Regions from separate parts of the Ruminococcus sp. AM43-6 genome, predicted to be linked through region 2. Evidence: predicted binding sites of a transcription regulator. Region 2 holds the regulator's gene; the other holds the start of a gene.
What was found. Region 2 encodes HrcA, which represses chaperone genes, less so after heat shock. Its sites were predicted from a motif close to TGTTAGCACTCNNNNNNNNNGAGTGCTAACA; they were not measured.

Region 1: a site for HrcA is predicted at 2,449-2,479, ahead of htpG (molecular chaperone HtpG). Genes of this name have one in related genera too.

Annotation. Positions count from the first base shown of each region.
Region 1 is NZ_QTXU01000016.1:24,030-39,377, reverse strand. It holds gene proS (proline--tRNA ligase) at 1-1,179, shown strand, start outside; gene DW938_RS09505 (type II CAAX endopeptidase family protein) at 1,257-2,282, opposite strand; gene htpG (molecular chaperone HtpG) at 2,535-4,424, shown strand; gene DW938_RS09495 (PRD domain-containing protein) at 4,759-5,595, shown strand; gene DW938_RS09490 (PTS transporter subunit IIABC) at 5,702-7,855, shown strand; gene DW938_RS09485 (HPr family phosphocarrier protein) at 7,875-8,132, shown strand; gene ptsP (phosphoenolpyruvate--protein phosphotransferase) at 8,266-9,900, shown strand; gene DW938_RS09475 (sigma-70 family RNA polymerase sigma factor) at 10,121-10,681, shown strand; gene DW938_RS09470 (hypothetical protein) at 10,674-11,477, shown strand; gene DW938_RS09465 (von Willebrand factor type A domain-containing protein) at 11,529-13,151, shown strand; gene DW938_RS09460 (LytTR family DNA-binding domain-containing protein) at 13,307-13,762, shown strand; gene DW938_RS09455 (hypothetical protein) at 13,759-14,463, shown strand; gene DW938_RS09450 (ATP-binding cassette domain-containing protein) at 14,529-15,323, opposite strand; gene DW938_RS09445 (ABC transporter permease) at 15,334-15,348, opposite strand, start outside.
Region 2 is NZ_QTXU01000010.1:24,933-40,280, forward strand. It holds gene DW938_RS07250 (hypothetical protein) at 1-1,150, shown strand, start outside; gene DW938_RS07255 (hypothetical protein) at 1,240-1,788, opposite strand; gene DW938_RS07260 (hypothetical protein) at 1,926-2,120, shown strand; gene fabG (3-oxoacyl-ACP reductase FabG) at 2,186-2,917, shown strand; gene DW938_RS07270 (M15 family metallopeptidase) at 3,368-3,943, shown strand; gene DW938_RS07275 (hypothetical protein) at 4,057-4,209, shown strand; gene DW938_RS07280 (metal-dependent transcriptional regulator) at 4,395-4,766, shown strand; gene dnaJ (molecular chaperone DnaJ) at 4,853-6,004, opposite strand; gene dnaK (molecular chaperone DnaK) at 6,162-8,036, opposite strand; gene grpE (nucleotide exchange factor GrpE) at 8,100-8,702, opposite strand; gene hrcA (heat-inducible transcriptional repressor HrcA) at 8,695-9,723, opposite strand; gene DW938_RS07305 (hypothetical protein) at 9,976-10,725, opposite strand; gene DW938_RS07310 (hypothetical protein) at 10,755-11,579, opposite strand; gene sfsA (DNA/RNA nuclease SfsA) at 11,802-12,488, shown strand; gene spoIIP (stage II sporulation protein P) at 12,548-13,711, shown strand; gene DW938_RS07325 (C40 family peptidase) at 13,884-15,281, shown strand.

The sequences.
Region 1 (15,348 bases), on a different contig from region 2:
GAGGGCTTTGCTCCTGAGGTAGCTTGGGTAACATACGGCGGAAGTGAAAAGCTTGAAGACAGACTTTGCGTAAGACCAACGTCTGAAACGCTTTTCTGCGAGCATTATGCTAATATAGTTCATTCCTACAGAGATCTTCCCAAGCTTTACAATCAGTGGGTATCTGTTGTACGTTGGGAAAAAACAACAAGACCATTTCTTCGTTCAAGAGAGTTCCTGTGGCAGGAGGGTCATACTATCCACGAGACACCTGAGGAGGCTATCGAGGAGACAGAGAGAATGCTCAACGTATACGCTGATTTCTGCGAGCAGCAGCTTGCTATGCCGGTCGTAAAGGGCAGAAAGACAGAGAGCGACAAGTTCGCAGGTGCAGAAGCAACGTACGCTATTGAGGCTCTTATGCACGACGGCAAGGCTTTGCAGGCAGGCACTTCGCATTACTTTGGCGATGGCTTTGCAAAGGCTTTCGATATCACTTATACTGGAAGAGATAATAAGCTTGCACACCCATTCCAGACATCATGGGGCGTTACGACAAGGCTTATCGGTGCAGTTATAATGACACACGGCGACGATAACGGACTTGTTCTGCCACCTGCTGTTGCACCTGTTCAGGTAGTTATCGTACCTATAGCACAGCACAAAGAGGGCGTTCTTGACAAGGCTAACGAGCTTTACAACACGCTTAAAAATGCAGGCATAAGAGTTAAGCTTGACGATTCAGAGCAGTCACCTGGCTGGAAGTTTGCACAGTATGAGATGAAGGGCGTTCCTGTAAGACTTGAAATTGGACCAAAGGATATTGAGAACGATCAGTGTGTGCTTGTTACAAGACACAACAGGGAAAAGGTATTTTGCAAGCTTGGTGAGCTTGTTGAAACAGTAAATGAAAGACTTCAGGCTGTTCATGATGGTCTTTATGCGAAGGCACTTGAAAACAGAGAAAGACGCACCTATGTTTGCAAGACACTTGATGAGATAACGAAGGCTCTTGAGGAAAAGGGCGACGGCTTTGTTAAGGCAATGTGGTGCGGCGACGAAGCTTGCGAGGATAAGGTAAAGGAACTCACAGGAGTAGGTTCAAGATGTATCCCGTTCGAGCAGGAAGAGATAGCAGATACCTGCGTATGCTGTGGAAAGCCTGCGAAGCATATGGTGCTTTGGGGCAAGGCTTATTAATAGGCTTTTTGGATAAAAAAATATCGGGTGGCTGTCAATTTGTTATTGGCAGTCACCCGTTTTTTTGTTTGTGATTTTTAGCTGTTTGCTTGGACAAGACTCTTTATTATCGGTATGATAAGGCAGAGCATATATATTATAGTGGCAGGGTTTGTAAAGACGTATCTGCGGCATTCTTTCGGTGTAAGCACGTTTTCGCTGTCATCAATGATAAGCTTTTTAAGGCTTGTGAAAAGAACCATAAAGCCCACCAGACCTATGACTATCTCAGCAACGCTCATGAAGGTTTCATAGTGTTCAAGTCCTATCGCATCAGATATGGACGAGAAGTTTGCGAGCAGATTGTTTAGACAGTGTATTATAACTGTTGGCAGTATCGAGCCGCACTTTGCGGCGATAATAGCGTAAACAAGTCCTGTGCCGAATGCCGAAGCCGCCTGAGGGATATTTCCGTGCATAAGTCCGAATGCAAGTGCCGAGAAAAGCACCGCCGCACCCCTTCCGTATTGGCTTAGAGCCGTGAGGATCGCTCCACGGTAGATAAATTCCTCCACGATAGGGGCTATTATCACAACGTATGAGAACTGCACTATTACTGCAATGGCAGAGGGCTGATGAATGGAAAAATCGCTTGTGGGAACTGTCACTCCGTTTTGACCAAGTATACCCGTGAGGATAGATGTGAGCTGTGACAGCAGAATGTTTATCACAAAGCAGGCTGAAAACCATTTTAACCCTTTTACTGCCGTGCCTTTTTTAGGCTTTATGAAGCTTGATTCTCGTTTTCGGAAAAGTATAGCAAAAACTATCCCAAAAACAAGCACGCTCATAAGAGTGATAAACAAATTTGCCGTCATGGAAAAAGTAGTTGAGCTTATAAAAGCGGTCTGCTTTTTCAGATAGCTGAGAACTTCCGAGTAGCTAAGAGTGAATTTCCCTGAGTGATAAGTGTATGCAACGTAAAAGAATAACACTGCGAATATCCTGTTTAGCAGGTTGTATAAAATGAGCAGAAGTGAAATTTTCACGCAATCTATAGTAAGAAGTTTCTTTTCCTGCTGTTTTTCAGGGGTCAGCAGAGAAACAGACTTTTTGGTAGTCAAATATTATTCCTCCCTTGTTCGGTCTTATCTATATATTATAGCACACAACATGGTGCTTTTGCAAATGGTATTTTGTCAGGTTTGTGATGAAATGTTATGGATTTGTAAATAAATAAGAGAAATTTTGTGATAACTATTGCATTTTATCAACCTTGTTGTATAATATAATTAGCACTCAAATAGATAGAGTGCTAATTATATGGAACAGTATTCAAAGAAAGTAAAATATTATTAAGGAAAGGTCGAGATTTTATGCAGACAAAAGAATTTAAGGCAGAATCAAAAAGACTGCTCGATATGATGATCAATTCGATCTACACTCATAAGGAGATTTTTCTCAGAGAGATAATCTCAAATGCAAGCGACGCTATTGATAAGCTGTATTTCAAGTCCCTGACAGACACTTCTGTGGGAATGAAAAAGAGCGACTTCGCTATCAATATCGCTATCGACAAGGAAAACAGAACGCTTACAGTTTCTGATAACGGCATCGGTATGACCGAGGAGGATCTTGAAAACAACCTTGGTACTATCGCAAACTCAGGCTCGTTCGCTTTCAAGAAAGACAATGACCTTGGGGACGATGTTGATATCATCGGTCAGTTCGGTGTAGGCTTCTATTCTACTTTTATGGTAGCAAAGGAAGTTACCGTTGTAACAAAGGCTTTTGGCAGCGATCAGGCTTACAAGTGGACATCTGACGGCGTTGAGGGCTACACAATAGAAGAGTGTGACAAGCCTGACGGCGTCGGCACAACTATCACACTGAAACTCAAGGACGATACTGATGACGAGAAGTATTCAACATATCTTGATCAGTATCAGATACAGTCACTTGTAAAGAAATATTCTGACTACATCAGATTCCCTATCAGAATGGAAGTCGAGCATACTCATTATAATGAGGAGGGTAAAGAGCCTGAGGTACACAAGGCTATCGAAACTCTTAACAGCATGACCCCTATCTGGAAGAAGAACAAGAGTGAGCTTAAGGACGAGGATTACAACAACTTCTATATGGAGAAGTTCGGCGACTATGAGCCACCTATTGCACATATCCATTCAAAGAACGAGGGCGTTGCAACATATGACGCACTGCTTTATATACCTGCCCGTGCGCCTTTTGACTATTACTCAAAGGACTATGAAAAGGGACTCCAGCTTTATTCAAGCGGTGTAATGATAATGGAAAAGTGTGCAGACCTGCTTCCTGACTGGTTCAGCTTTGTAAAGGGCGTTGTTGACTCTGAGGATCTCTCGCTGAACATCTCCCGTGAGCTTTTACAGCAGGACAGACAGCTCAAGATAATCGCAAAGAACCTTGAAAAGTCCATAAAGAACGAGCTTGCAAAGCTTCTGAAGAACGACCGTGAGAAGTATGAGAAGTTCTACAGCGTATTCGGACTTCAGTTCAAGTTCGGTATCTATCAGTCATACGGCGCTGCAAACGAAACTCTGAAAGATCTCCTTATGTTCCCGTCCTCATTTGACGGCAAGAACGTTACACTCAAAGAGTATGTTTCAAGAATGAAAGAAGATCAGAAAGAGATCTACTATGCTTGCGGCGAAACAAAGGAAAGGATCGAAATGCTCCCTCAGCTTGAAAAGATCAAGGATAAGGGCTATGAGGTTCTTTACTTTACACAGGACGTTGACGAGTTCGCTATCAAGGTGATGATAAACTATGACGGCAAGCCTTTCAAGTCCATAAGCGACGCTGATCTCGACCTTGACACAGAGGAAGAAAAGGAAGAGGCTAAAAAGCTTGACGAAGAGAACAAGGATATGTTCACTTTCATGCAGGAAGCTATCGCCGATAAGGTAAAGACAGTTCGTCTTTCAAAGAAGCTTAAAACTCACCCTGTTTGTCTTTCATCAGACGGCAGCATAACTATCGAAATGGAGAAAGTCCTCAACGCTATGCCTCAGAATGACGGCAACAAGGTAAAGGCTGAAAAGGCTCTGGAGATAAATCCAAACCATCCTATCTTTGAGAAGCTGAAAGATCTCTATGCTAACGATAAGGACAAGCTGAAAGACTATGCAAAGCTTCTTTACGATCAGGCTTTGCTTATCGAGGGTATGTCTATCGACAACCCTGTTGAGTTTGCAAACCTTGTTTGCGAGCTTATGACAAAGTAATAAAGCTATACAGATACTCTCTTAACATACCGAAAGCCGTGGGAACAACAGTGTTTCCACGGCTTTTTTGTGCTTTTCAGGCTGATAATTGTAGGTTTTATACAAAACAAAATGAGTTTATTTGTTAAAAAAACAGATTTGAAAAACAAATTTTATGTATGCTGTTGACAAATAAATGTAGGTATGTTAATATAATTATAGTGAAATTGATACATAACATCTTTTATTGGAGTGTTACCTTTCATTTATAGACTGGGCATGACCAACTTTGTACGGACATATTGTATGGGTTCGTATTAAGGTTGGTTTTTTTGATTTTATAGGGGGATCTTTAATGAAAATAATCAAGGTGATAAATAATAACACCGTAAGCGTCATTGACGATAAAGGAAAAGAGCAGATAATCTCAGGCAAGGGAATAGGCTTCGGAAAAAAATACGGCGACGAGCCTGACAAGGATAAAATACAGAAAATGTATCTTGTCACAGACTCAGAGCTTAGAAAAAGGCTTATCGAGTGCCTGACCGAGATACCATATGAGCATATAAAGCTTACGGCAGATCTTGTGGACTATATTTCTTCACATATCGACGGAAAGCTAAACGAGTCGCTCATAATAACACTTTCAGACCACATCTCATTCGCCATTGAAAGAAAAAAGCAGGGGCTTGAATTTGAAAACCCGCTTATGGACGCCATAAGCGACTGCTTCCCGAAGGAGCTGGCTCTTGGAAGATATTGCGTGGCGGAGATATATCAGCGTTTGGGAGTTGAGCTGAGTGGCGATGAAGCGGGCTTTATCGCAATGCACATCATAAACGCAAGACTGGGCACAAAAATGGGACAGATACAGGATATCACCAAAATGGTGAACGGCTGTGCTGAGATAGCGGACGCTTGTCTGGCAGGGAAGATAAACAAAACGTCAGTGGCATATGAAAGATTTCTTGTTCATTTGAAATTTCTCGCAAAAAGACTTTTTAAATCTCAAGAACTGCCAAATGTTCTCAGCAGGGACGAGGAATTTGCAGGCATGATAAAAACAAATTTCAAAAAGCAGTATAAATGCGCAAAGCATATGCAGGATCATATTTTGAAGAATTATGCTAAAACTATATCGGAAGATGAAATGATAACTCTTTCGATTCATCTGAAGAAAATAAGCGGATAGGCATTATTGCCACAGCTTATATAATGTATTCGCTGCGGTATTATCATTAACGGTACCATAATGATAATTCAGCTGAGATAAATTGATCATGGAGGATATTATTATTATGAAGGATAAAATTTTCGGCGTATTGCAGCGTGTGGGACGCTCTTTCATGCTCCCTATCGCACTGCTGCCGGTGGCGGGTCTGCTTCTTGGAATAGGCAGCTCTTTCACCAACGCCACAACTATCGAAACCTATCATCTTGGCAAATTCATCTATGAGGGCGGTGTGCTTTACACTATCCTCGACATAATGAGCAAAACGGGAAGCGCCGTTTTCGATAACCTTGCGCTTCTGTTTGCAATGGGCGTTGCTATCGGAATGGCAAAGAAGGAGAAAGAAGTCGCAGCCCTTTCGGGTGCTATCGCCTATATCGTAATGAACACCACTATCAGTGCACTTATCACCGCAAAGGGCGGCGTTGAAGCAATGGCAGAAAACTCCACAACGTCAGTGCTTGGTATCACCACGCTGCAAATGGGCGTTTTCGGCGGTATCATTGTAGGACTTGGCGTTGCGGCACTGCACAACAAGTTCTATAAAACAGAACTTCCGCAGGTGCTCTCATTCTTCGGCGGAACAAGATTTGTTCCTATCATTTCAACTGTCACATACCTTATCGTTGGTATCATAATGTTCTATCTGTGGCCTATCGTACAGCTTGGTATCTCAAAGCTTGGCGTGCTCGTTCTCAACTCAGGCTATGCAGGCACTTGGATATACGGCATACTTGAACGTGCTCTTATCCCATTCGGACTTCATCACGTTTTCTATATGCCTTTCTGGCAGACAGAGCTTGGCGGCTCGATGATGATAGACGGCAACATGGTAGCAGGCGCACAGAACATTTTCTTTGCAGAGCTTGCTTCAAAGTCAACAGAAGTTTTCTCAGTATCGGCAACAAGATTTATGGCAGGAAAGTTCCCGTTCATGATATTTGGTCTTCCTGCTGCAGCATTTGCAATGTACAAAACTGCTCGTCCTGAAAAGAAAAAGATAGTAGGAAGCTTGCTTCTGTCAGCGGCTCTTACTTCAATGATAACAGGTATCACAGAGCCTTTGGAGTTCACATTCCTGTTTGTTGCACCTCTTATGTACGCTGTTCACTGCGTATTGGCAGGACTTTCCTATATGCTTATGCACATTCTTAGCGTTGGCGTTGGAATGACGTTCTCAGGCGGTCTTATAGACATGACCCTTTTCGGAATTTTGCAGGGCAACGCAAAGACCCATTGGATATGGATAGTTGTTGTGGGTCTTATCTATGCAGTAATTTACTACTTCGTGTTCTACTTTATGATAACAAAGATGAATCTTAAAACACCTGGCAGAGAGCCTGATGACGTTGAACCTAAGCTTTATCGCAGAAGCGATGTGAACGAGGCTAAGGCGGCAAAGGCAAAGGGCACAGACAAGAGGGCTTCAGACGTTGTAAGTGCAATGATACTCAAAGGTCTTGGCGGCAAGGAAAATCTTTCAGACGTTGACTGCTGCGCCACAAGACTTAGAGTTACAGTAAATGACGCCTCAAAGGTCATGGACGATATGCTCAAAGCCAGCGGCGCTTCGGGCATTATCCACAAGGGCAACGGCATTCAGGTCATTTACGGACCAAAGGTCTCAGTTATAAAATCAGATCTTGAGGATTTTATAGATTCGCCATACAGTGATGACCCTGACAGCATTATCGGCACTGAGGAAGCTTCTGATAAAACAGAAGAAAAACCGCAGACCGAGGGTGCAGAAAACACAGAAACTAACGGCAAGACAATAACGCTTTACTCTCACATGAACGGCACTGCCGTTAAGCTTGAGGACGTTGAGGACGAGGTGTTCTCACAAAAAATACTGGGCGAGGGCGCAGCCGTTGAGCCGTCAGAGGGCAAGCTTTACGCTCCATGCGATGGAAAGATAGACAGCGTTTTTGACACAAAGCATGCCGTAAATATGGTATCGGACGATGGAGTGGAGATACTTCTCCATATCGGTATCGATACTGTAAAGCTTGGCGGACAGTATTTTGAAGCCCATGTCAGTGACGGTCAGGAAGTTAAAAAAGGCGACCTGCTCATAAGCTTTGATATGGATAAGATAAAAGCCGCAGGCTATAAGGTGACAACACCTATCATAATTGGCAACACGGACGATTATGCGTCTGTTGAACCTGTCGCACAAAACAGCGTTTCGGCAGGAGATATGATCTTGAAGATAAAATAATTATTTGGAGGTATTCATCATGAAAACATTTAGCTACACAATCACAGACGAAGTTGGTATCCACGCAAGACCGGCTGGACTTCTTGCAAAGAAAGCAAAGGAGTTCGAGAGCGTTTGCACTATCGAAAAGGGCGGAAAGAGCGTGAACATCACAAAGCTTATGGCTCTTATGGGCCTTGGCGTTAAGCAGGGCGATACTGTTACTGTTACCTGCGAGGGTGCAGACGAGGACAAGGCTTCTGAAGCACTCAAGGCATTTTTTGAGGAAACACTCTAATTATTATCTGTCAGCTGGGCGGTAAAAGCCGTCCAGCCGACGGGACGTTTCTGCGGAGTGTTCGCAGGTGCGTCCCGTCGGCTGGAAACAGCGTGAAAAATAATAAGATCTATGAGAAAAGGGGCGGATATTTATGACTAAGTATACAGGAAAAGGCGTTTACGGTGCGGTAGCAATGGGTAAGATCTCAGTATTCAAAAAGCAGGATACCGCTATAAAACGTATTCACACAGAAGACAGCGAGGGAGAAAAGAAGCGAGTTGCCAAAGCTAAGCAGGCAGCCACAGAACAGCTCCAGAGCATTTATGATAAGGCACTCAGGGAGGTGGGCGAAACAAACGCTCAGATCTTTGAGATACACATGATGATGCTTGAAGATGATGATTATAACGAGTCTATAGAGAATATCATCGACAGCCAGAAGGTCAACGCAGAATATGCAGTGGCAGTGACGGCAGACAACTTTGCGGAGATGTTTGCTTCTATGGACGATCCTTATATGCAGGCAAGAGCCGCAGATGTAAAGGATATTTCCAACAGGATCATCGCAAACCTCACGGGCAATGTCAGCGACGGCTCAGCAGGTGACGACAAGATGATAGTTTGTGCCGATGATCTTGCACCAAGCGAAACTATATCTCTTGATAAAGACAAGGTGCTTGCCTTCGTTACTGCACACGGCTCATCAAATTCACATACAGCTATCCTTGCAAGAAATATGAACATACCTGCGGTAATAGGCGTAGGAAGCAAATTCCTGTCAGAAATAAAGGACGGCGACTTTGCTATCGTTGACGGATTTACAGGTGAGATATTCGTTGACCCTGATGAAAAGACCACCGCTGAGCTTACCGCAAAGCAAAAAGCAGACGAGGAGAAAAAGCGTCTTTTGCAGACCCTCAAAGGCAAGGAGAATGTCACCAAGGACGGCAAAAAGATAAATATTTATGCCAATATCGGAAGTGTTGACAACATCGGTGCTGTGCTTCTCAATGACGCAGGCGGAATAGGTCTTTTCAGAAGCGAGTTTCTCTATCTTGAAAACTCAGATTTCCCTACAGAGGAACAGCAGTTTCATGCTTATAAGCGTGTTCTTGAGAGCATGGCAGGGAAAAAGGTCATCATAAGAACGCTGGATATCGGCGCTGACAAGCAGGTGGATTACTTTGGTCTGAAAAAAGAGGAAAACCCAGCTTTGGGATACAGAGCAATAAGAATTTGTCTTACAAGACCTGAGATATTCAAAACTCAGCTCAGAGCGCTTTTCAGAGCTTCCGTATACGGCAATCTTGGCATAATGTTCCCTATGATAACAAGCGTTTCAGAGGTGGAAAAAGCCCTTGCTATGTGTGGTGAAGTCAAGGCTGAGCTTAAAGAACAGGGTATAACAGTTTCTGACAGCGTTGAGCTTGGCATCATGATAGAAACCCCTGCGGCGGCTATCATAAGCGATAAGCTTGCAAAGCTTGTGGACTTTTTCAGCGTTGGCACTAATGACCTCACTCAGTATACCCTTGCTTGCGACAGGCAGAACCCTGATATAGAGCAGTTCTGCGACACTCACCATGAGGCTATACTTAGACTTATTGAGATGTCTGCAGAGAATGCCCACAAGAACGGCGCATGGATAGGTATATGCGGTGAGCTTGCGGCTGACACTACTCTCACAGAAACCTTCCTGAGAATGGGCATTGACGAGCTTTCAGTTTCTCCGACCTTTGTTCTTAAGGTAAGGGACGCTGTAAGAAATATTGACCTCTCCAAATAATTTCTCATAGATCTTCACACGAAGAACACATCCTCGTTCATATGGACGGGGGTGTGTTCTTTTATTTGACAGAAGCACTTTAATGTGCTAAAATATCTTATCGGCACAATTGTGTTTGTACATAAGTTTGTTATCAATGCACAAAAAATAAAAGTAAAATTTGTATACTATTTTGCCATAAAATCTCCCGTGCAGAATCGTATATAAGTTATCGAGGGGTGTGAAAGACTTGACCGACACTGAGTTCGATTTCAGGGTGGAGCTGATCCTGAAAAATGACAAAAACGGGCTTAGGGAGATCTATCAATGCTACGGCAAGGTGATATATAACATCATGCTTGACATTGTGAAAAGTCCTCAGGACGCTGAGGACCTCACATCAGATTTTTTCCTAAAGCTATGGGACACCGCAGGTCAGTACCGAAAGGGAACGGGGCATAAGCGATATCTGACTGTAATGGCGAAAAATCTCGCTCTTGATTTTATCAGAAAAAGGCGGCACGAAACGCCGACCCTTGATGATGAAGAAGCAGGGCATAAAGAACAGCAGGACAGTGTGCGGGTAGACGACGATGTGATCGGAAAGCTCTCCTTCGAGGAGGCTTTGAAGCTGCTTTCAGAGGGCGAAAGGGATATCCTGAACATGAGGCTTGGAATGGATATGACATTTCGTGAGATAAGTCGGGCAGTGGGGAAGCCGCTGGGTACTGTCACATGGAAATACCGTCAGGCTGTTTTCAAACTAAAAAAGACCATAAAGGAGGACAGTATCTATGGCTAAGAACATAAAATTTCTTTACAAAAAGCATATTTCTGATACTGCCCCTGACATGGAAAAGCTCTGGGACAGGATAGAGGGACAGCTTGAAAACAAAACGGACAAAGATCAGACACGGATAAAAGTAAGCCGCAGAAATTACAGAAAATTTGCAGCGGCAGCAGCCTCGCTCGTGCTTATTATCGGCGGCGTAAGCCTTTACGCCGATATCCGCTCAGAGTCGGACAGTGTTTCAAAGCATAGCGTAGAAACGGCTGACAAGGCTAGGCTTGAAAACAGAGAAGAAAAGACATACGAACAGCTCAGTTTCAGCCACACAGACACAAAGGCTTATGAGGACAGCTACATTCCAAAGGGCGATGATTATTTCACAGAGGACAGCGTTCTGGAAGATACAGACTTCTTTGCAGATGTGACAGTGCTCTCAGCAAGGCTCGACAGCGACAGCGCACATTACACCCTGAGAATAAACAGCCTTGTATCAAAGACAGGAGAAGAAAGCAAAACAAATATCACCATTGAAAGCTCTACCCCTTATATCATGCAGGAAAACAGAGAATATTTCATACCACTGAGGAAAGAAAACAGCACTTATTCTATGGCCTTTGAAAATGCACCTCAGATAGAAATTTCTCTTGACGGGGATATCGTTTTTCAAAACGGCTGGAAAAGTCTTGACGATGATTCGGGTATTCTTAAAGACTCGCAGAAAAGCAAGAACGATTATTTCTATGACCGAATGAGATATTCCTCGAAAAATGATCTGCAAGACCTGCTTGCTAAGTGGAGGACTATGTAGCTAACAACGCAAGGGCATATCGCCCACGCTATTTTACGGGAGATGACAGCTATGAAAAAGACAACTTCAAACAGCATAAAAAGAAACTTGATCACAGCTCTGTCGCTTATGATGACGGCGACAATGCTTGCTTCATGCGGAAGCGGTTATGACGGCTCGGAGAGCAGAAAGAGCGGCAGCTATAACAATGAAAGAACAACTGCGGAAAACTACAGATACAACAATGTTACAGCCGGAGATACTGACGGCACAGCGAACATAGGAGGCGGTTACAATACCGAGGAGTATAACCACCTGACGGAAAACGGCTATAAGCTCGTTTCAGACGAACCGCTTTCCACCTTTTCCACAGACGTTGACACGGCTTCCTACACAAACGTGAGAAGAATGATAAATGATGGCTGGGAGGTCGACCCTGACGCTGTGAGAACAGAGGAGTTCATAAACTATTTCAAGTATGACTATGAAAAGCCTGCGGAGGGCGCGGTGTCTATAAATACCGAGCTTTCCGATTGTCCTTGGAACAGTGAAGCAAAGCTTATGCTGGTGGGGCTTCAGGCAAGGGAAGCAAAGGTCAAGGACGTTCCTACAAACCTTGTTTTCCTCATAGACGTGAGCGGCTCAATGGAGGACGAGGATAAGCTTCCTCTTGTTCAGCAGGCTTTCTCAATGCTTGCTGAAAACCTTGGGGCTGATGACAGAGTTTCTATCGTCACTTATGCAGGAAGCGACAGCGTTGTTCTTGAGGGCGAAAGTGGCGACAACAGCGAGGAGATAGTTTCAGCACTTAACAGCCTGTCAGCAGGCGGCTCGACAGCAGGTGCGGCAGGAATTACCACAGCTTACAAGCTTGCAGAGGAGTATTTCATAGAGGGCGGCAACAACAGGGTCATTCTTGCAACTGACGGTGATCTGAACGTTGGTCTGTCAAGTGAAGAAGAGCTTACCGACCTTATATCACAAAAGCGTGACTCAGGGGTATATCTCTCAGTGCTTGGCTTCGGCTCAGGAAACTATAAGGATAACAGGCTTGAAGCCCTTGCTGATAACGGCAACGGAAACTATGCTTATATTGACAGCGTTGACGAAGCAAAAAGAGTGCTTGTAACAGAAATGAGCGGAACGCTTTTCACTGTCGCAAAGGACGCAAAGGTGCAGATAGAGTTTAATCCCGAAAATGTTTCAGCATACAGGCTGGTGGGCTATGAAAACAGACTTCTCAATGATGAGGATTTTGAGGACGATACAAAGGACGCAGGCGATATCGGCTCGGGTCAGCAGGTCACGGTTTTGTATGAGATAGTGCCAAATAACGGCAATGAAAAGTCGCTGAAATATCAGGATAACGAGAGCAAGGCTGAAACCAACGAGCTCAGCGGAGAAATGCTCACAGTTTCAGTGAGGTATAAAGACCCGGAGGCGAGCGAAAGCAAGCTTATAGACAAGTCTGTTATGTGTTCTGACTATACAGAGGCTGTGTCACAGAATTTTGCAAAGGCTTGCTCTGCTGCAGAGTTTGCAATGGTGCTTAGAAAAAGCGACTATGCAAGCGGTCTTACCGCTCAGGGCGTTGTGGATTATATGGAACAAAACAATGTTGACAACAGCGAGCTTTTTGAACTCATATACAAATATATGCAAAACGGCACAGGCAGCGAGGCAAGCTACTGGTAAAAAACTAAATCAAGGGGGTGTTGCATGGTCAGCACCCCTTTGGACCATAAAATTTACCTCTTACATAGAAATCTGCACCTGTCAGCCAAAAGGGGTTTACATGAAAAGAAAAATAGATTATAATAAGGCTGTCAGATAAAACTGGGGGTGAAAGCGTGAAGGTCAGGATAGAGATAGACGAGAATATGTCTGAGGACGAGATAGTCATAAGGTGCGCCCAGCCCGATGAACGTGTGCTTAAAATGAAAAGGGCGGCGGAGTCGACAGAGGGCGATCCTGAGATAGCTTTTTTCAAAGACGCAGTTCAGTTCTATCCTCCCCTTGATTCCATACTGTTTTTTGAAACAGGGGAACATAATCTTAACGCTCATACCTCCGACGACGTTTTTCAGGTGAAAATGAAGCTTTTCGAGCTTGAAGAGATACTTCCACGAAAGTTCGTGCGGGCGTCAAAATCAGCAATCGTGAATGTAAAGCACATCTATTCCGTTGAGCGAAACATAACCTCTGCAAGCCTTATAAGCTTTGCAGGCACTCACAAACAGCTTTACGCCTCACGAAGCTATTACAAGCTTTTGAAGCTCAGACTTGGAGAAAGGAGATTTCTATGAAAAACAAAAATCTTATATGGGGCTTGTTCTTTATCCTTGCAGGCGTTGCGCTTATCCTTGACCGCATAGGTCTGCTTGGAAGTGTAAGCGTGTGGAGCGTTGTGATCTCACTGCTCCTCGTTCCTGTTATCGTAACGAGCGTCAGACACCTTAACTTCTGGGGAATATTCTTCCCTATGGCTATCATGGCGATACTCTTTGACGAAACTCTCGGTATCGAGAAGTTCACACCATGGCCTGTTTTGGGTGCGGCACTGCTTCTCAGCGTGGGATTTTCATTTATTTTCCCTTACCGCTACAGGTTTACCCAAAGCAAGTGGACCACCCACACTACCGATAATCCTGCATGGGATAAATCCTCAGACAACGGGGAATATGTGCGTATCGACGCAAAATTTTCAGGCTGCACAAAGTATATAACCTCAAAGGTGCTGAAAAGAGTTGACATAAGCTGCCGCTACAGCGGTATGGAGGTGTACTTTGATTCTGCTGATATGGCAGGAAACGAAGTCGAGCTGAATGTTGACGTCCTCTGCGGTGGAGTGGAGCTTTATATCCCGAAAAACTGGGGCATAAAAGTGGAGGCCGGTTGCGTTCTCGGCGGAATAGAGCAGCCTAACGGGTCCTTTGAAGAGAAAGAAAAGACCCTTGTCATAAAGGGCAGAGCAAGGATCGCAGGAATAGATATAGAATATGTTTAGCATTGTGTGAAAGAACAAAAGTAAAAGCTGCGGAGTTTTCGCTCCGCAGCTTTTTGTATGCCTAATTATTCTTGCAGTATCATCTTGTCTGACAGTGCGTCCTCGGCGGTGTCGGAATAAAGTTTCATAAGCTTTTCCACCGTCATGTTTGCTCTCTGCTCGCCCTCGATTGTAAGAAGCAGTTTGCCTTGGCTCATTACGATAGTCTTGTTGCCGTATTCAATGGCATTTGAAATGTTGTGTGTTATCATAAGAGTAGTCAGTGCGTTTTCTTTTACTATCTTTTCGGTTATCCTCATGACCTTTTCTGCGGTCTTAGGGTCAAGTGCCGCAGTGTGTTCGTCAAGAAGCAGAAGCTTTGGTGTAACGATAGTCGCCATAAGCAATGTGAGCGCCTGTCGCTGTCCGCCTGAGAGCAAGCCCACAGGCATTTTCATTCTGTCCTCAAGACCAAGGTCAAGTTCTTTGAGCCTTTCTCTGAATACTGAAACGTCCTTTTTCCTGATACCGATAGTCAGCGAACGACGCTTTCCACGGCTGTAGGCAAGGCCGAGGTTTTCCTCTATGGTCATGTTAGGTGCAGTTCCTCTCAGCGGATCCTGGAAAAGCCTGCCTATAGTTCTTGCACGTTGATGCTCTTTTAGGTGAGTGATGTTCTTTCCGTCAAGGAATATCTTGCCGGTGTCAGCCTCGTAGCTGCCACTGATAACGTTCATAAGTGTGGATTTTCCTGCACCGTTTGAACCTATTACAGTAACGAAATCTCCGTCAGCCACATCAAGGTCTATGTGCTGGAGCGCCTTACGCTCGTTGGCAGTGTTCTTGTTGAAGGTTATGTTTATATTTTCAAGCTTAAGCATTTTAAACCTCCTATTTGTCACTGCA
Region 2 (15,348 bases):
GTACAGCTCAATGGGCGTTATAGATGAAAGCTATCTTGATGAAAAGCTTACAGCCCAGACCCTTGAAACAACAAATTATGAAACAAACAAAAAGGAAACAACAAAAGCGGATATTTATTCAATAAAAGATTTGTCATCAAGTTTTTATCTGGCAGTAAAATTTGATGACGGCACTTTGGCGTGGTATGGGGTGTTCAACGATACGCCGTCTGATTTTGACGCTATAGTGAAGAATATGAACCTTTGCAAGACCGCAAAGATCAGGACAGTATATAATGATATTGGACTGGGCAAGCTGAGAACATATTCTGATGTTGACATTGCAGGACTTCTTGACCTGCTCAAGGACGAAAACGGCGTTTTCACTGCCGAGCCTGTTGATGACGGATCGGAAACCTCTGAGGGGGAAACACCAATTGATTTTTCCACCACTGAAGATGATGAGTGGTATGTTTCAAACGGCATAACAGCGTATTTCAATATTGATATGCTTGGCACAGAAGGTCAGATATACTTCACTCACGATGGCAGGATGTATTTTGATGCAAATCTAGGATATACAGAAAAATACAATATTAGCAGTGAAAAGGTCACAGAGATAGAAAAATGGCTCAATGAGAACTGCGAATACACTGACGAAAAGAAAAACGCTGAGGTCGCTGGCGATGTTGATCCTAGTGAGAAAGCTGTGACTTCTGTCGCCAAGGACGATCCTGATATGGCTGACAAAGTTGATATTGGATATATCGACTATTTTGAGGACGTTGGGGACAATACCTTTACAACAAAGGACGGCAGGCTCACGGCGAAATACTCCTATGAGGTAAGCGGAGGCGAGTTCATAAGCCATATTACCTACACAAACAACTGGGACAAGGACATGGCGCTTGACTTCACGACTGACCAGTATATCACCACAGAGGACAGTAAGGGCAATTCCACGAGCTATGGCGAAAATGGCGACAGAAACACCATGAACACTTTGCTCAAAGCCGGAGAGAGCTACACGTATGACTACAAGACGGATATTGGTGCCGACTATGTGAAAGGCACAGCAAAGATAACGCTTATCGCAAACACTGCAAGCGATAAAAACTGCAATGGAGTAAACTATGTGACGCTAAAAGATATAGAGATAGATTTTCAGTAATGAAATAGTTTAATGTGTAGTGGAGAACTGAGTTTTTTCGATAAAAAGATAAAAGCCTGTCGTATCGGACTGATACGGCAGGCTTGATTTTATTTGTGCTTGTAGACCACACGCTCTCTTACGTCTATCTGTTTGTAGGATATTTTGAAGCCTATCCATGTGGCAAATGGATAGAGTAGAGGGAATATGGCGGTCATGATGAAAACAAATGGGGACATATCTTTCACGTCGGCAGAGTGAGCAGCCCAATCTATAAGAGGATAGAAGCAGGCGTCAAGAAGCTTGTAGGCAGGCATGAAATTGAACGAACCGCTGAATTTTGATATCATCAGCAGTATCATTGTGATATAGCATGGTATGCTTGCAATAAGACCAAGTGTGAAGCCATAGTTAGGGCAATCCTTTTCACCGTGGAATGTGACCTTATTTCTGGCTTCCTCTCCCTGTTTCAGACCAAAGTCAGCCATAAGGCAGACCACTGTGAGAAGTCCTGTAAGACCGAAAATTATATTTGCCAATGCACCGAAAGGCTTTGCAACTGCGATAAAAAAAAGGAATACGAAAATTCCGAAGAACTCTGTTTCCACCCATTTCAGCAGTGCGGTGAGTGTAGCTTTTTGTTTGTTGTATTTTTCCATTTTAATACTCCCGATAAAAATAGTATAAGATGATTATACCACGTTATCGTGATATTTTCAACTGTTATGCAGATTTTTCATCTGATAATCACAAAAGCTTCGGGCAGGATAATAACATAAAAAGGAGAGTGATAGCCATGAAAAAGCGTGACAAGAGCCGTTTCCCGCAGGCTTCAGACGGCACAAAGGTATACAAGCCCCATGACGTTATCTCGGCAGGTCAGGAATATGTTGTGACGGACAACTACACTGCGCCAAACGGCAGAGTATACAATCGTCAGGAGCAGAACGCAGGCTGGGCGAGAAAATGGGTAGACGAGAACGAAAAGTAGCCGTTGAAAAACCTCCGCAGGTGTGATATAATTACAGTATATCATGATCTGCGGGGGGTATTTTTATGAAAAAGACGGCATTGGTAACAGGTGGCTCTGGTGGGATAGGCTCAGAGATATGCAGAGTGCTTGCTGAGGACGGCTGGCAGGTGGCTGTATGCTACAAGAATGGCAGAGCTGCGGCGGAAGCTTTGGTATCTGAGCTTAAAGAGCGTGGCTTATGTGCAGAGGTTTTTTACTGCGACATTGGTGACAAGGATAGTATAGATAAATGCGTGGCGGAAGTCAGGGACAGTTTTGGTATGGTGACGCTTCTTGTAAACAACGCAGGCATAGCGGATATAGAGCTTTTCACTGACATGACTGACGAGAAGCTATGGGAGATGATAAGCGTGAATCTGCTTGGCGCAATGCGTATGAGCAGGGCGGTGCTTCCTGAGATGATAAGGGAACACAGTGGAAATGTGATAAATATAACCTCCGTATGGGGCGAAAAGGGAGCTTCCTGCGAGGTTGCATACTCGGCGGCAAAGGCTGGGCTTATAGGATTTACGAAGGCGTTGGCGAGGGAAGTTGCTATAAGCGGTATAAGGGTGAACTGCGTATCCTGCGGAATGATAGACACGAAAATGAACGGCGAGCTGACGGATGAAGATGTTCGTGTGATAGTTGATGACATACCGGCAGGCAGGATAGGCAAGCCGAGAGATGTGGCGAATGTTGTGCGTTTTCTCAGTGGAAAGGGAGCAGATTACATTCACGGGCAGGTCGTCAGAGTGGACGGGTGCTGGATATAGGTCACTGGCCGTGACGGGCATTTTGTGATATGATGTAATTTTGCACCGCTTTTTGAAATGTGTAGGGGAGCGATGCTGTGCTTGCCATATCCTTGATGCCAAATTAATTTAGGGTGACATTGTGCGATATTTTTCAACAATTCAACAGGCGAGAAATATCGGGCTGTCGCATTTCGGTGAAACCGAAATTGAGCCAAGCCACTACAATGCTGAAATTATGCAAATTCTGAATACGAGCGGATATTCGGGAGAGTTTGCAATGCCGCAAAATCGCTACGCTTGGTGCTTGTGCACAACTTTGGTCAGCTATGCTAATTCCTCATTCCTCACTCCTCACTCCTCACTCCTCACTCCTCACTCCTCATTTAGCTTCGCCGTGTATACTCTCCACACACATCTGCATATACTAAGTTAAAACATTTCTCCCCATCAGGACAAGGAGGTCAGTATATGGATTATCTTATGCTTGTGGATAAATTCAATCCCATAGATATGGGATTTTGCGATCGTGTGGAGTTGACAGAGGTGAACGGCAAGTTTATGGAATCTCAGGCAGGAAACAGGCTCAGGCTTCTGCTCAAAAAGGCGGAAGCTGACGGCATAAAGCTGAAAATTATTTCCGCCTATCGCTCTTTTGAATATCAGCAGATGCTTTGGGAGCGTGAAGTATCTCACGAAATGTGGGGCGGTCTGAGTTATGAAAAGGCTGTGGAAAAGGTGGGCAGAACTCTCGCGCTCCCCGGGTCAAGCGAACACAACACCGGGCTTGCTGTGGATCTCGGCAGAGAGGGTGACAATGATGTGAGCGAGGATTTTTACAAGACGCCTGAATCACGGTGGCTTTGTGCAAATGCCGCAGATTTCGGCTTTATCCTTCGCTATCCTCGCCTTAAAGAGCAGATGACCGGCATTGATTTTGAGCCGTGGCATTATCGTTATGTGGGCGTTGAAGCCGCTCGTATCATTGCCGCAGGCGGGCTTTGCCTTGAGGAATTTCTGCACTTTTACTCGGAAAAATATATCTGAAAATCCTGTGAAAATAATTGACAGAAAGAGCATTGTGTAGTATAATTATAACAAAGCTATGAGCGATAGCCGCAAGTTTTTGTATGCTATTGCGAAAGAAAGGAAGTTTTGTTATGTCAAACTATTCAAGAAAAAAGTCGTTCTGGACTTTAATGGGTGCGATGATACTTGTTGTTGCGTCAACTGCGCTTTTTGTATACAAATATTTTGAGGATAAGGAGCACGCCGAAAAGTGGAAAGACTATGACGAGTGCGGTATACAGTAAATAACAGACAGCTTTAAAGGCACTGCTTTTTTGTGAGCAGTGCCTTTGTATATCAACACAATTCATTGATGTAAAGTTTATCAAAATCGCTGAAAAAGCGTGCTTGCACTTGAAATGCGGCTTGAAATGTGATATAATAGTCGTAATGACCTGATGACAAACTTGTTCTAGGGAGGGACGTTATAATGCAGATAAGAGAATCAGCTGAAAATTATCTCGAAACGATACTTATTCTCAGCCAGCGCAAGGGCAAAGACGAGGTAAGAAGCATAGATATAGTAAACGAACTTGAGTTTTCAAAGCCGAGCGTAAGTGTGGCAATGAAAAATCTCCGTGAGAACGGCTATATAACTGTTGACAAGGACGGTTATATTCGTTTGACAGACAAGGGTTTGGAGATAGCCGAGAAAATGTATGAACGTCATACGTTGCTTTCACAGTGGCTCATAAAGCTTGGTGTTGACGAGAAAGTTGCAGTAGAGGACGCTTGCCGTATGGAACACGTTATCAGTGCGGAGTCCTTTGCGGCTATCAAAAAGCACACAGGTATGGCTTGATAAGATGATAATTGCCGTGGGTCTTCCTGCGGCATTTTTTATTGCAAACAAAAAGGGAGAACAGCTTTGTGCCGTTCTCCTTTTTGTTATTTGAATTTGTCTTTGAGCTTGTCAAAGAATGTTTTGCGCTTTGCGTAGTTCTTTTCACCGAGGGACTTTTCGTAGTCACGGAGCTTTTCTTTTTGCTCTTTGGTCAGATTGCGTGGAACTTCAACTGTTACACGAACGTAGTGGTCGCCGTGGTCGTTTCTGTTTACCTTCTTTATGCCCTTGCCTCTCAGGCGGAACACTGTGCCTGTCTGTGTACCCTCTGGCACTGTGTATTTTACCTTGCCGTCAACTGTAGGAACTGTTATCTCGTCACCGAGAGTAGCCTGTGCATAAGTAAGCGGTATCTCTGTCCACACGTCATAGCCGTCACGCTCGAAAATAGGGTCAGGTCGAACTGTAATGTTGATGTGCAGGTCGCCGTTAGGACCTCCGTTTATACCGCAGTTGCCCTCACCGCCTACTCTAAGTGTCTGACCATCGTCGATGCCGGCAGGAACGTTTATCTCCTTTTCAGATACCTTCTTTACTCTGCCCTGACCATTGCAGGTATGGCAAGGGTTGTCGATTATCTGACCCTTACCGCCACAGCGACTGCAAGTCGTGGTCTGAGCGATGTTTCCGAAAGGCGTTCTCTGTGTTATCCTTACTGTACCAGTGCCGTGGCAGTCAGGACAGGTCTTAGGCGAAGAACCTGCGGCTGCGCCTGTGCCGTGACAGTCAGGACATTTTTCGGCTCTGTTTATGCGAATTTTCACAGTCTTGCCCTTGCAGGCTTCCATGAAGTCAAGAACAACGTTCGCTCTTATATCCTCGCCGCGTCTTGGTGCGTTAGGGTTAGCAGAACGTCCGCCACCGAAGCCTCCGCCAAATCCACCGAAAATGGAATCGAAAATATCGCCCATATCGCCAAATCCGCCGAAGCCTCCTGCACCTGCTCCACCGCCTGCACCGTAGTTCGGGTCTACGCCTGCGTGACCAAACTGGTCATATCTTGCTCTTTTATCTTTATCTGAAAGCACTTCATAAGCTTCATTTACTTCCTTGAACTTTTCCTCGCACGCTTTGTCGCCAGGGTGAAGGTCAGGGTGATACTGCTTTGCAAGCTTACGGAATGCCTTTTTTAATTCATCGTCTGTGGCAGTTTTAGAAACGCCAAGCACTTCATAGTAATCTCTTTTTTCAGCCATATAAACGCCCATGCTCTGTAAGCTGCAGATCGTGAAAGTCTTGGGGCATGGGCTTGCCTCCTTTTTGTAAGTATAGTCCTTTCACGCTTTTCACACAGCCTTTTAATACGGCAATAGCCCCTGCTCGAAAAATCGGAGCAGAGGCAGCCGTTATGATTTATTCTGCGTCAGTAAATTCAGCGTCTATAACGTCGTCGCCACCGTTGTTTGAAGCGCCGCCGTTGCTGCCGCCATTTGCTCCGCCCATGTTGTTAGGGTCAAAGCCTGCGGCACCGCCTGCTGCCTGCTGTGCCTGTGCAGCCTGCTGATATACCTTAGTTGCAACGCCCTGGAATGTTTCCTCAAGCTCCTTGTGCTTAGCCTTGATAGTCTCGATATCAGTACCCTTGAGGGCTTCCTTAAGAGCGTCTATCTTAGCCTGACAAGCTGACTTGTCAGCAGCGTCTATCTTGTCGCCGAACTCGCCCAGTGACTTTTCAGCCTGGAAGCAAAGCTGGTCAGCAGCGTTTCTTGCGTCAACGTCCTCTTTCTTCTTAGCGTCCTCTGCTGCGAATGCCTCAGCTTCCTTGACAGCCTTATCTATATCGTCCTTAGACATATTTGTTGAAGAAGTGATCGTGATGTTCTGCTCCTTGCCTGTGCCAAGATCCTTAGCGGAAACGTGTACGATACCATTAGCGTCGATATCGAATGTTACCTCGATCTGTGGAACACCTCTTGGAGCAGGAGCGATGCCGTCAAGTCTGAACATACCGAGCTGTTTGTTGTCCTTTGCGAACTCACGCTCACCCTGAAGTACGTTGATATCAACGGCTGACTGATTATCAGCGGCAGTTGAGAATATCTGTGACTTCTTTGTAGGTATAGTTGTGTTTCTCTCGATGATCTTTGTGCAGATACCGCCCATTGTTTCAAGACCAAGTGACAGTGGAGTTACATCGAGGAGGAGCAGACCGTCCTTAACGTCGCCTGCGAGAACGCCGCCCTGATATGCAGCGCCAAGTGCTACGCACTCATCTGGGTTGATGCCCTTGAACGGCTCTTTGCCAAGGAATTTCTTAACAGCTTCCTGAACGGCTGGTATTCTTGAAGAACCGCCGACCATAAGGACTTTCTGGAGGTCGTTAGCTGACAGACCAGAGTCTGAAAGTGCCTGACGAACTGGTCCCATTGTTGACTCAACAAGGTCTGCTGTCATTTCGTTGAACTTAGCCTGTGTAAGTGTCATTTCAAGATGCTTTGGACCTGTAGCGTCTGCTGTGATGAATGGGAGAGAGATAGTTGATGATGCTGTAGATGAAAGCTCTATCTTAGCCTTCTCAGCAGCTTCCTTAAGTCTCTGCATTGCCATTTTATCACCTGAAAGGTCAACACCCTCAGTCTTCTTGAACTCTGCGATCATCCAGTCGATAATTCTCTGGTCGAAGTCGTCGCCGCCCAGGTGGTTGTTACCTGCTGTAGCAAGAACTTCTGTAACGCCGTCGCCCATTTCGATGATAGATACATCGAATGTACCGCCGCCAAGGTCGTAAACCATGACCTTCTGATCCTCTTCCTTATCAATACCGTAAGAAAGTGCAGCGGCTGTTGGCTCATTGATGATTCTCTTTACTGTCAGACCTGCGATCTGACCTGCGTCCTTAGTAGCCTGTCTTTGTGCGTCTGTGAAGTAAGCAGGAACTGTGATAACAGCCTCTGTTACCTTTTCGCCCAGATAAGCCTCAGCGTCAGCCTTCAGCTTCTGAAGTATCATAGCTGAAATTTCCTGTGGAGTGTAATCCTTGCCGCCCATGTGAGCCTTGTAGTCAGAGCCCATATGTCTCTTGATAGAAATTACAGTGTTGTCATAGTTTGTAACAGCCTGTCTTTTTGCTACCTGACCGATAAGTCTGTCGCCGTTCTTTGAAACGCCAACTACTGACGGAGTTGTTCTTGCACCCTCGCTGTTAGGGATAACAACGGCTTCGCCGCCCTCCATAACTGCTACACAAGAGTTTGTTGTACCTAAATCTATACCGATGATTTTGCTCATAAGATCAAGTCCTTTCAAAATTTACTTAATTTATATCAAGACCTTAAGTCCCGATGTCTTTGTTTATGGGTTTGCTACTATTACCATTGCGTGTCTTATGACCTTGCCGCCTATGGTGTAGCCGTTTTGAAGCACCTGCGCCACAATATTTTCACCGAGGTCAGGGTCGTCAACTGTGCTTACAGCCGTTGCAACGTTCGGGTCAAATTCCTTGCCCGCAAGCTCCATTACCTCAACGTTGAGCTTTTTAAGTGCGTCGCTGAACTGATTGAATATCATTTCAACACCCTGTTTATAAACTGCGTCCTGAGTTTCTGTGCCTAACGCTCTTTCAAAGTTGTCAAACACCGGCAGGAAGCCGTTTATCACATTTCCCTTTGCTGTGTCTGTAAGCTCCAGTCTTTCTTTTGCGCTTCTTTTTCTGAAGTTATCATATTCAGCCATAAGTCTGAGATACTTGTCATTTGCTTCGGCAAGCTCTTTTTTCAGCTTTTCTGTTTCGCTCTCCTCCGCCTTCTTCTCTGTATCCTCAGTGGCATTTTCTGCGGTATCCGCCGCTTCTTTTACTTCTTCGCTTTCAGCAGAGGTGTTTTCCTCTTTTTCAAGCTCGGTGTCCTTTTCAGTTTCCTTACTCAATTTACGCCGCCTGCCTTCCTTTTTATTCATTTTCGTCGTCTTCTTTGTTTTGCTCTTGTGGCTTTTCGGATATCATTTCCGATATCTTTCCTGTGAAATACTCGAGATATGGGATAAACTTCGCATAGTCGAGCCTCATAGGACCTATAAGCCCCAGCGCACCTGCTGTCTTGCCGTCCTTTGAGAACGGAGCTGTTATAATAGAGGAGTTGTGGATAACAAATCCGTCACGCTCAGGGGAGAACATAACGTGAAGCCCTGAGAACGTTTCGTCAATAAATCCTTTAAGCTCCTTCTGATTATCGAGAAAGCTTATTATCTCATTTTGGTTGAAGTCCTTGCAGGTGAGAAGATTGCTTTGACCTTTGATAGACACGCTGCTCATTTCCTTTGTCATCTTCATGATCTCGGAAACAAGCGGTGAAAGGGTCATCATGTACGTTCCCATTGCTTCTGTGAGCTTTTCAAGATAAGCGTCCGAAAGACTGTCGATAGGCACGCCGTTGAGATTTTCCTTTACGAAGTTATCAAAAAACTCAAGCTGATCCTGACTGAGGTCGAACTCCAATCGGCAAACCTTATTCTTAATAGAGCCGTTGGACGTTATCATCAAAATAACGTACATTCTCTTTCCTGTAGGTATTACCTCTACCTTTGAGATAAGCGAGAACTTTGGCGTTGCGTTTGCGACCACCGCCGCACATTTCGTAAGATCCGCCAATGCCATTGAAGCCTTGTTCACAAGGTCTTCCTCTGTGACATATTCCTGCGGTATCATTGAATCCAGCATCTTCTTTTCATTTGCTGTAAGCTGGTTTTGCTCCATAAGCTGGTCAACATAAAGCCTGTAGCCCTTATATGTTGGTATTCTGCCTGCGGAGGTGTGTGGCTGTTCGAGATAGCCTTGCTTCTCAAGCTCTGCCATTTCATTTCTTATGGTCGCTGAGGACGCTTTGACGTGAGCCATTATCGCCTTTGAGCCTACAGGCTCGCCTGTTACGATATATTCATTGACTACCGCTGAAAGTATTTTCAGCTTGCGGTCGTCCATTTGCTCACCACCCGTTCTTCTTGTTAGCACTTATTGTATTTAAGTGTTAGCACTCTTTCTTCTCGAGTGCTAAGTATAGTTTATACCCTTTTGACGATTTTGTCAAGGGGTTTAAGACTATTTTTCTCACAAATTTCAAAAATATTTAAACTTCTTTTCCGTCATATTGCACAACGCTTTGCTGAAAATGCAAAAAAAGCGGGCAGACCGCAGTGGTCTGTCCGCCCGATGTTGGAAAAAGATCAGATAAAATTATTCTTTTGTATAAGCAGAAAGATCAGGAACAGCAAGCAGGCTGTCGTCTGCTTCGCCTATGGAATCTACAGTGAAGTAAACTGCGCTTGATTCGTCAGCACCCTCTGGGAGCAGAACTACCTGCTTAAGGTCATATGTAGCGCCGTCAAAGCCGTAAACTATCTGACCCTCAGCACCTGCAACGGCACTGTCGAGCTTATAGTATTCGTGAACGACGTTTGTTGTTTCGTCAATATATGCGTGGTCAAAATCGAGGGTCGCGCCGAAAAGAATGTCGGCTGACTTCCACTGATTTCCGTCGTCGTCCTCAATGCTGTAGGTGGTCGTGCCTTCTGAAACGTTGTAAAGCTTTCCGTCGCCAGGGCAAACTGTGTATGACTTCATGCCCTGAACTGTGAGTGCCTGATAAGCCTTGCCGTCCTTTACGCAGATAGTATACTTTGTGCCGTTGTTTGACATCTGACCTGTAAGGTTCGCAAGATAGTTGCCCTCATACTTGTCTTTCATCTGCTCGAAAGCTCTGAAATCGCCGTCAACGTCATAATCCGTTGTGCCTGCGTTTGTGGAAGTGCTGTCAGCGGAGCTTTCGTCTGCTGTGCTTTCAGCAGGAGCGGCAGACTCTGCGGCAGCCGTTGTTGTAGTAGTTGTTTCAGCCTTTGAAGAGCTTGCAGTATCGCTCTCCGAGCAGCCTGCCATTGCTGTACACATTGCCAAAGCTGCAATAATAGTTACCATTTTCTTGTTCATAATATTTTGCCTCCGAAAAATGACAAGAATTACTCGGCTGACTCAGCGCCTGACTCAACATCGAGTTCAGCGTCATAAGGGATATCGTCAGTGCTCATATCGAAAGACTGCTCTGTCCAACTGTCAAAATCGTCAGGGAGTTTGACTTCAACGTTTTCAGTTGTGAATGAGTTTACTGTAACAGTAGTCGTTGAGCCGTCAGAGATAGTTTCTATTTTAACAATATCCTTTGTGTCAGCATTGAAGTAATACTTGAATGTTGTTGTGAAAGAATGATCGTCAGAATCGCTTGTGTCGAGAGTTACGCCTGATTCAAGCTCGATGCCAGGATCTTCTGTGTTTTCAAAAGTTTCGCAGATAAGACCGTCGTCAGTTGTTTCAGAGCTTATGAACTTGTAGCTGTCGTTAATGCCGTAGCCTATTTCGCTCTTGAAGTCGTCGATAGATTCTTCCATATCAACAGTGTAATACGTTTTTGACTCGCTGTCAAGTGTGTACATAACTCCGTCGATACTATAGATATCCATATCCACGCCCATAAAGTTCATTTTCATGTGCATATTGCCGCCTGCTATCTCAACAACGGCTGATGAATTGTCATATTCGCTTGCCACTGTCATGTCGATAGCAAGGCTCTCGCCCTGTATCTTCTTTGTATACTGCGCTGTGAGAGTATCCTCGAGATCTGTGGCTGTGCCTGCTTCTGAAGCAGTTGACTCGTCAGCGGCTGCGCTTGTTTCTGCCTTTGATGTGCTGTCTGCTTTTGATGAGCTTGAAGAACTGCTGTCCGAACAGCCTGCCATTACTGCGCATGACATTATAAGTGAAACGAGAAGTGCAGTTATTTTTTTCATTATAAATACCTCTTTCTAAAATTTTAATAAATTATTATTGTTATATAACCTATACTCAAAACTATAACATATTTCACAAATAACGTCAATAGATTTTGTGAAATATTTTTCCCTTTTTGTATCGAACCACAAATCAGCAAAGCTAAGAATGCATGATTTAGGTATTTATAATCAAACATATTTGTGGTATAATGTGAATAGTAAGAATAAAAGGAGCGAATTATGAGATACGATAATATACATAAAGGCAAATTTCTATCAAGACCGAACAGGTTTATCGCCAACGTTGAGATAGACGGCAAAGCCGAGGTCTGCCATGTGAAAAATACGGGCAGATGCAAAGAGCTTTTGGTGGAGGGGTGTACTGTTTGGCTTGAACATTCAGACAGCGAATCGAGAAAGACCGCTTTTGACCTTGTGGCTGTGGAAAAAGGTGACAGACTCATAAACATGGACAGCCAAGCCCCGAACAAGGCGGTAGGGGAGTGGCTGAGAGAGAACAGACCCTTTGGCGAGGGCTTCTCGGTCTACCCCGAAAAGAAATACGGCAATTCACGCTTTGATTTTTACTTAGAGTCGCAGGATAGGAAGATTTTCATGGAGGTAAAGGGCTGTACGCTGGAGAAAGACGGCGTTGTGCTTTTCCCTGACGCTCCTACCCTCCGTGGGGTGAAGCATATAGAGGAGCTTTCCAACTGTCTTGACGAGGGGTATGAAGCTTATATAATGATACTCGTTCAGATGAGCGATGTGAAATATTTCACGCCCAATTATGACACTCACCCTGAGTTCGGAGAGGCTTTGGAGAAAGCTTCCCGAAAGGGCGTGAAGATACTATGCTATGACTGCAACGTGACCCATGACTCTATGACAGTGGGCAAGCCTGTTAAGGTGAAGCTGGGCAGGTAATATGACGGCTCGTCCTGCATATACATTATAATACTAAGATGTATATGGGAGTGACAGCATTGGATATAAAGAAAGTCTGCCTGCGTTGTGTTGCAGTTATAATTGTGGCGTTCGTTATGCCCACGGGTATATGGCTTTATGCAAGATCTGCAAGCAGGTTCGGCAGGGTGGCGGCTGTGGCGGCAGGGGTGGCTATGGGAGAATACAAGCCGTATTTTGCTATGGAAAGTGAAACGGACACGGCATCAAAGCCTGTGGTATCAAACAAGCTTGAAGCGGCGGTGGTGTCAAAGCACAGCATATGGGATATGGATATGGCACCACAGGAGAAGCAAACACCCTCAAAAAGCTCAGAAGTGCCAAGCCCTTTGCCTGCTCAGGACGTGACGGACAAGATACCATATCCTGCAAGCATGGAGGGAAATGACGGTGTTATAGAAAAATACACCTATGGCAGATATGACGGCGAGCAGTATTTCGACCTTGACGGCGGCGGTCAGGTGAGAAACTGCACTGAGCTTTCAAATGATGAGCTTTATGAGGAAAGCTCAAAGCCGTATGATTTTCAAATAGACGGAAATTCCTCTGAGCCGCAGATACTTATTTATCACACCCACGCCACGGAAAGCTTTGAGCCCACAGACAAAGACCATTATGACAGCTCCTTTTCCTGCAAGACCACCGACCCTGAAATGAATATGCTGTCGGTAGGGGACAAGATATGTGAACAGCTTGACAAAGCAGGCGTTGCGTATATCCACGATACACTTGTGCATGATTATCCCAGCTATGACGGCTCTTACGATTCAAGCCGTATGGCGGTAAAGCAGATATTGGAGGAGTACCCCTCTATAAAGGTATGCCTTGACGTTCACCGTGACGGCATAGAGCGTGAGGACGGCACAAGGCTCGCACCTGTGGCGGAGATAGAGGGCAGGGAAGCGGCTCAGCTTATGATAATATCAGGGTGTGATGACGGCATTATGGGTATGCCTGACTATATGAAGAATTTTCACTTTGCCTGTGCCTTGCAGTCGGCTTTGGAGAGCGATTGGCAGGGGCTTACAAGGCCTGTACTTTTCGACTATCGCCACTATAATCAGGATTTGACCACCGGCTCGCTTCTTATAGAGGTGGGAAGTCACGGCAATTCTATCGCTCAGGCACAGTATACAGGCGAGCTTATAGGAAAGACCTTGGGTGAGATGTTCGGGGAAGAATAGGTGCAATAACGCACAAAATATGTGTGGCGAATTGTCTTAAAATGCCGAAAATACGGCTTTTAGCGGTTGGTTTCTTGACAAGAACGGGGTTTTGCGTTATAATAAAAGGGACTACATAAACGTTACAGCGTGAAAAATATATAATACGCTTATATTTTGGAGAACTGATATTATGAAAAAAATTTACCCCATGAAAAGAATAGCCGCAGGCTGTATGGCTCTGTGCATAGCTTTTGCCGCCTTTGGTTTTTCTGACAACAGTGTGAAAGATGTCGTAATGGCGGATAACGATACATACAGCAGTCAGCTTGAAGAACTAAAAAAGCAACAGCAGGAGCTTGATAAGCAGATAGCCGACGCTGACAAAAAGCTTGCCGACGAGCAGGACAACCTTGAGGCTATAAAGAAAAAATATAAATCCATACAGAAAAAAATAGCAAATTCAGAGAAATATTCCTCTGAGCTTGAAGATCAAATGGCAGAGCTTGACGGCAAACAGCTTGACACTCAGCACAGCCTTGACTTGCAGGAAACTGCAATAAACGAGGGCAAGGACGATTTTATGGAGCGTATTCGTGCAATGTATGTTGCAGGCGGAGCAAATTCGTACACAAACGTGCTGATAAATTCATCTGATTTTTATGACGTTCTTATGAGGATAGAGCTTGTGACGAGAGTTGCAAAGCACGATAATGACGAGCTTAACGAGCTTTTGGATCAGTATAAAAAGCTTGAAAAGACCAAGGCAGAGCTTGATGAGCAGATAAAACAGCTCAAAGCAAAGGCTGAGGAATATGCCAAGGAGCAGAAAACTTTGGCGGGCGAGCAGGCGGAGCTTCTGAAAATGGAGCAGGAGTCGGGCAAGCTTATCGAGCAGATAAAGAACGATAAGAGCGACCTTGAAGATAAGTCACAGCAGGTGGACGATAAGTATTCGAAGGTGTCTTCAAAGGCGGAAACCACCACCACAACTGCGACCACCACAAAGAAAAAGACTACCACCACCAAAAAGAGTGGTAACAGCGGTGAAAAGACCACTACCACAAAGAAGCCGGCTCAAACGGAAAAGCCTGACGAAACTACGGTTCAGACCACCACAACTCCGCAGGAAACAGCTAAGCCAAAGCCTGAAACAAGCAAAAAGACCACTACCACAACAACAGCAGCCCCTGCACCTAAGCCTGATTATTCAAGCAGTTCTAAGATAGACACTGTTGTTTCATATGCCAAAAGCATGGTGGGCGGAGCGTATGTATGGGGCGGTTCACAGTTTGGTGCAACGGATTGTTCGGGTCTTGTGATGCTCTCGTTCGCACAGGTGGGAATAAATCTTCCGCACTATGCGGCTTCGCAGGCTTTATACGGCACTACAGTTTCATATAACAACATGAAGAAGGGCGACGTTATCTTCTTTGGCGGAGCGTCGATCTCGAGCATTTACCACGTTGCTATCTATATCGGCGACGGCAAAATGGTACACGCCCAGAACACTGCCACTGGCATCGTTATTTCAAATGTTGAGTATTTTTCAAGATACAACAACATCACTATTATCAAAAGACTTATATAACGCAAAAACGCAGTCTGCAAGGGCTGCGTTTTTTTTATATCTATTATAATGATACAACATAAAACGT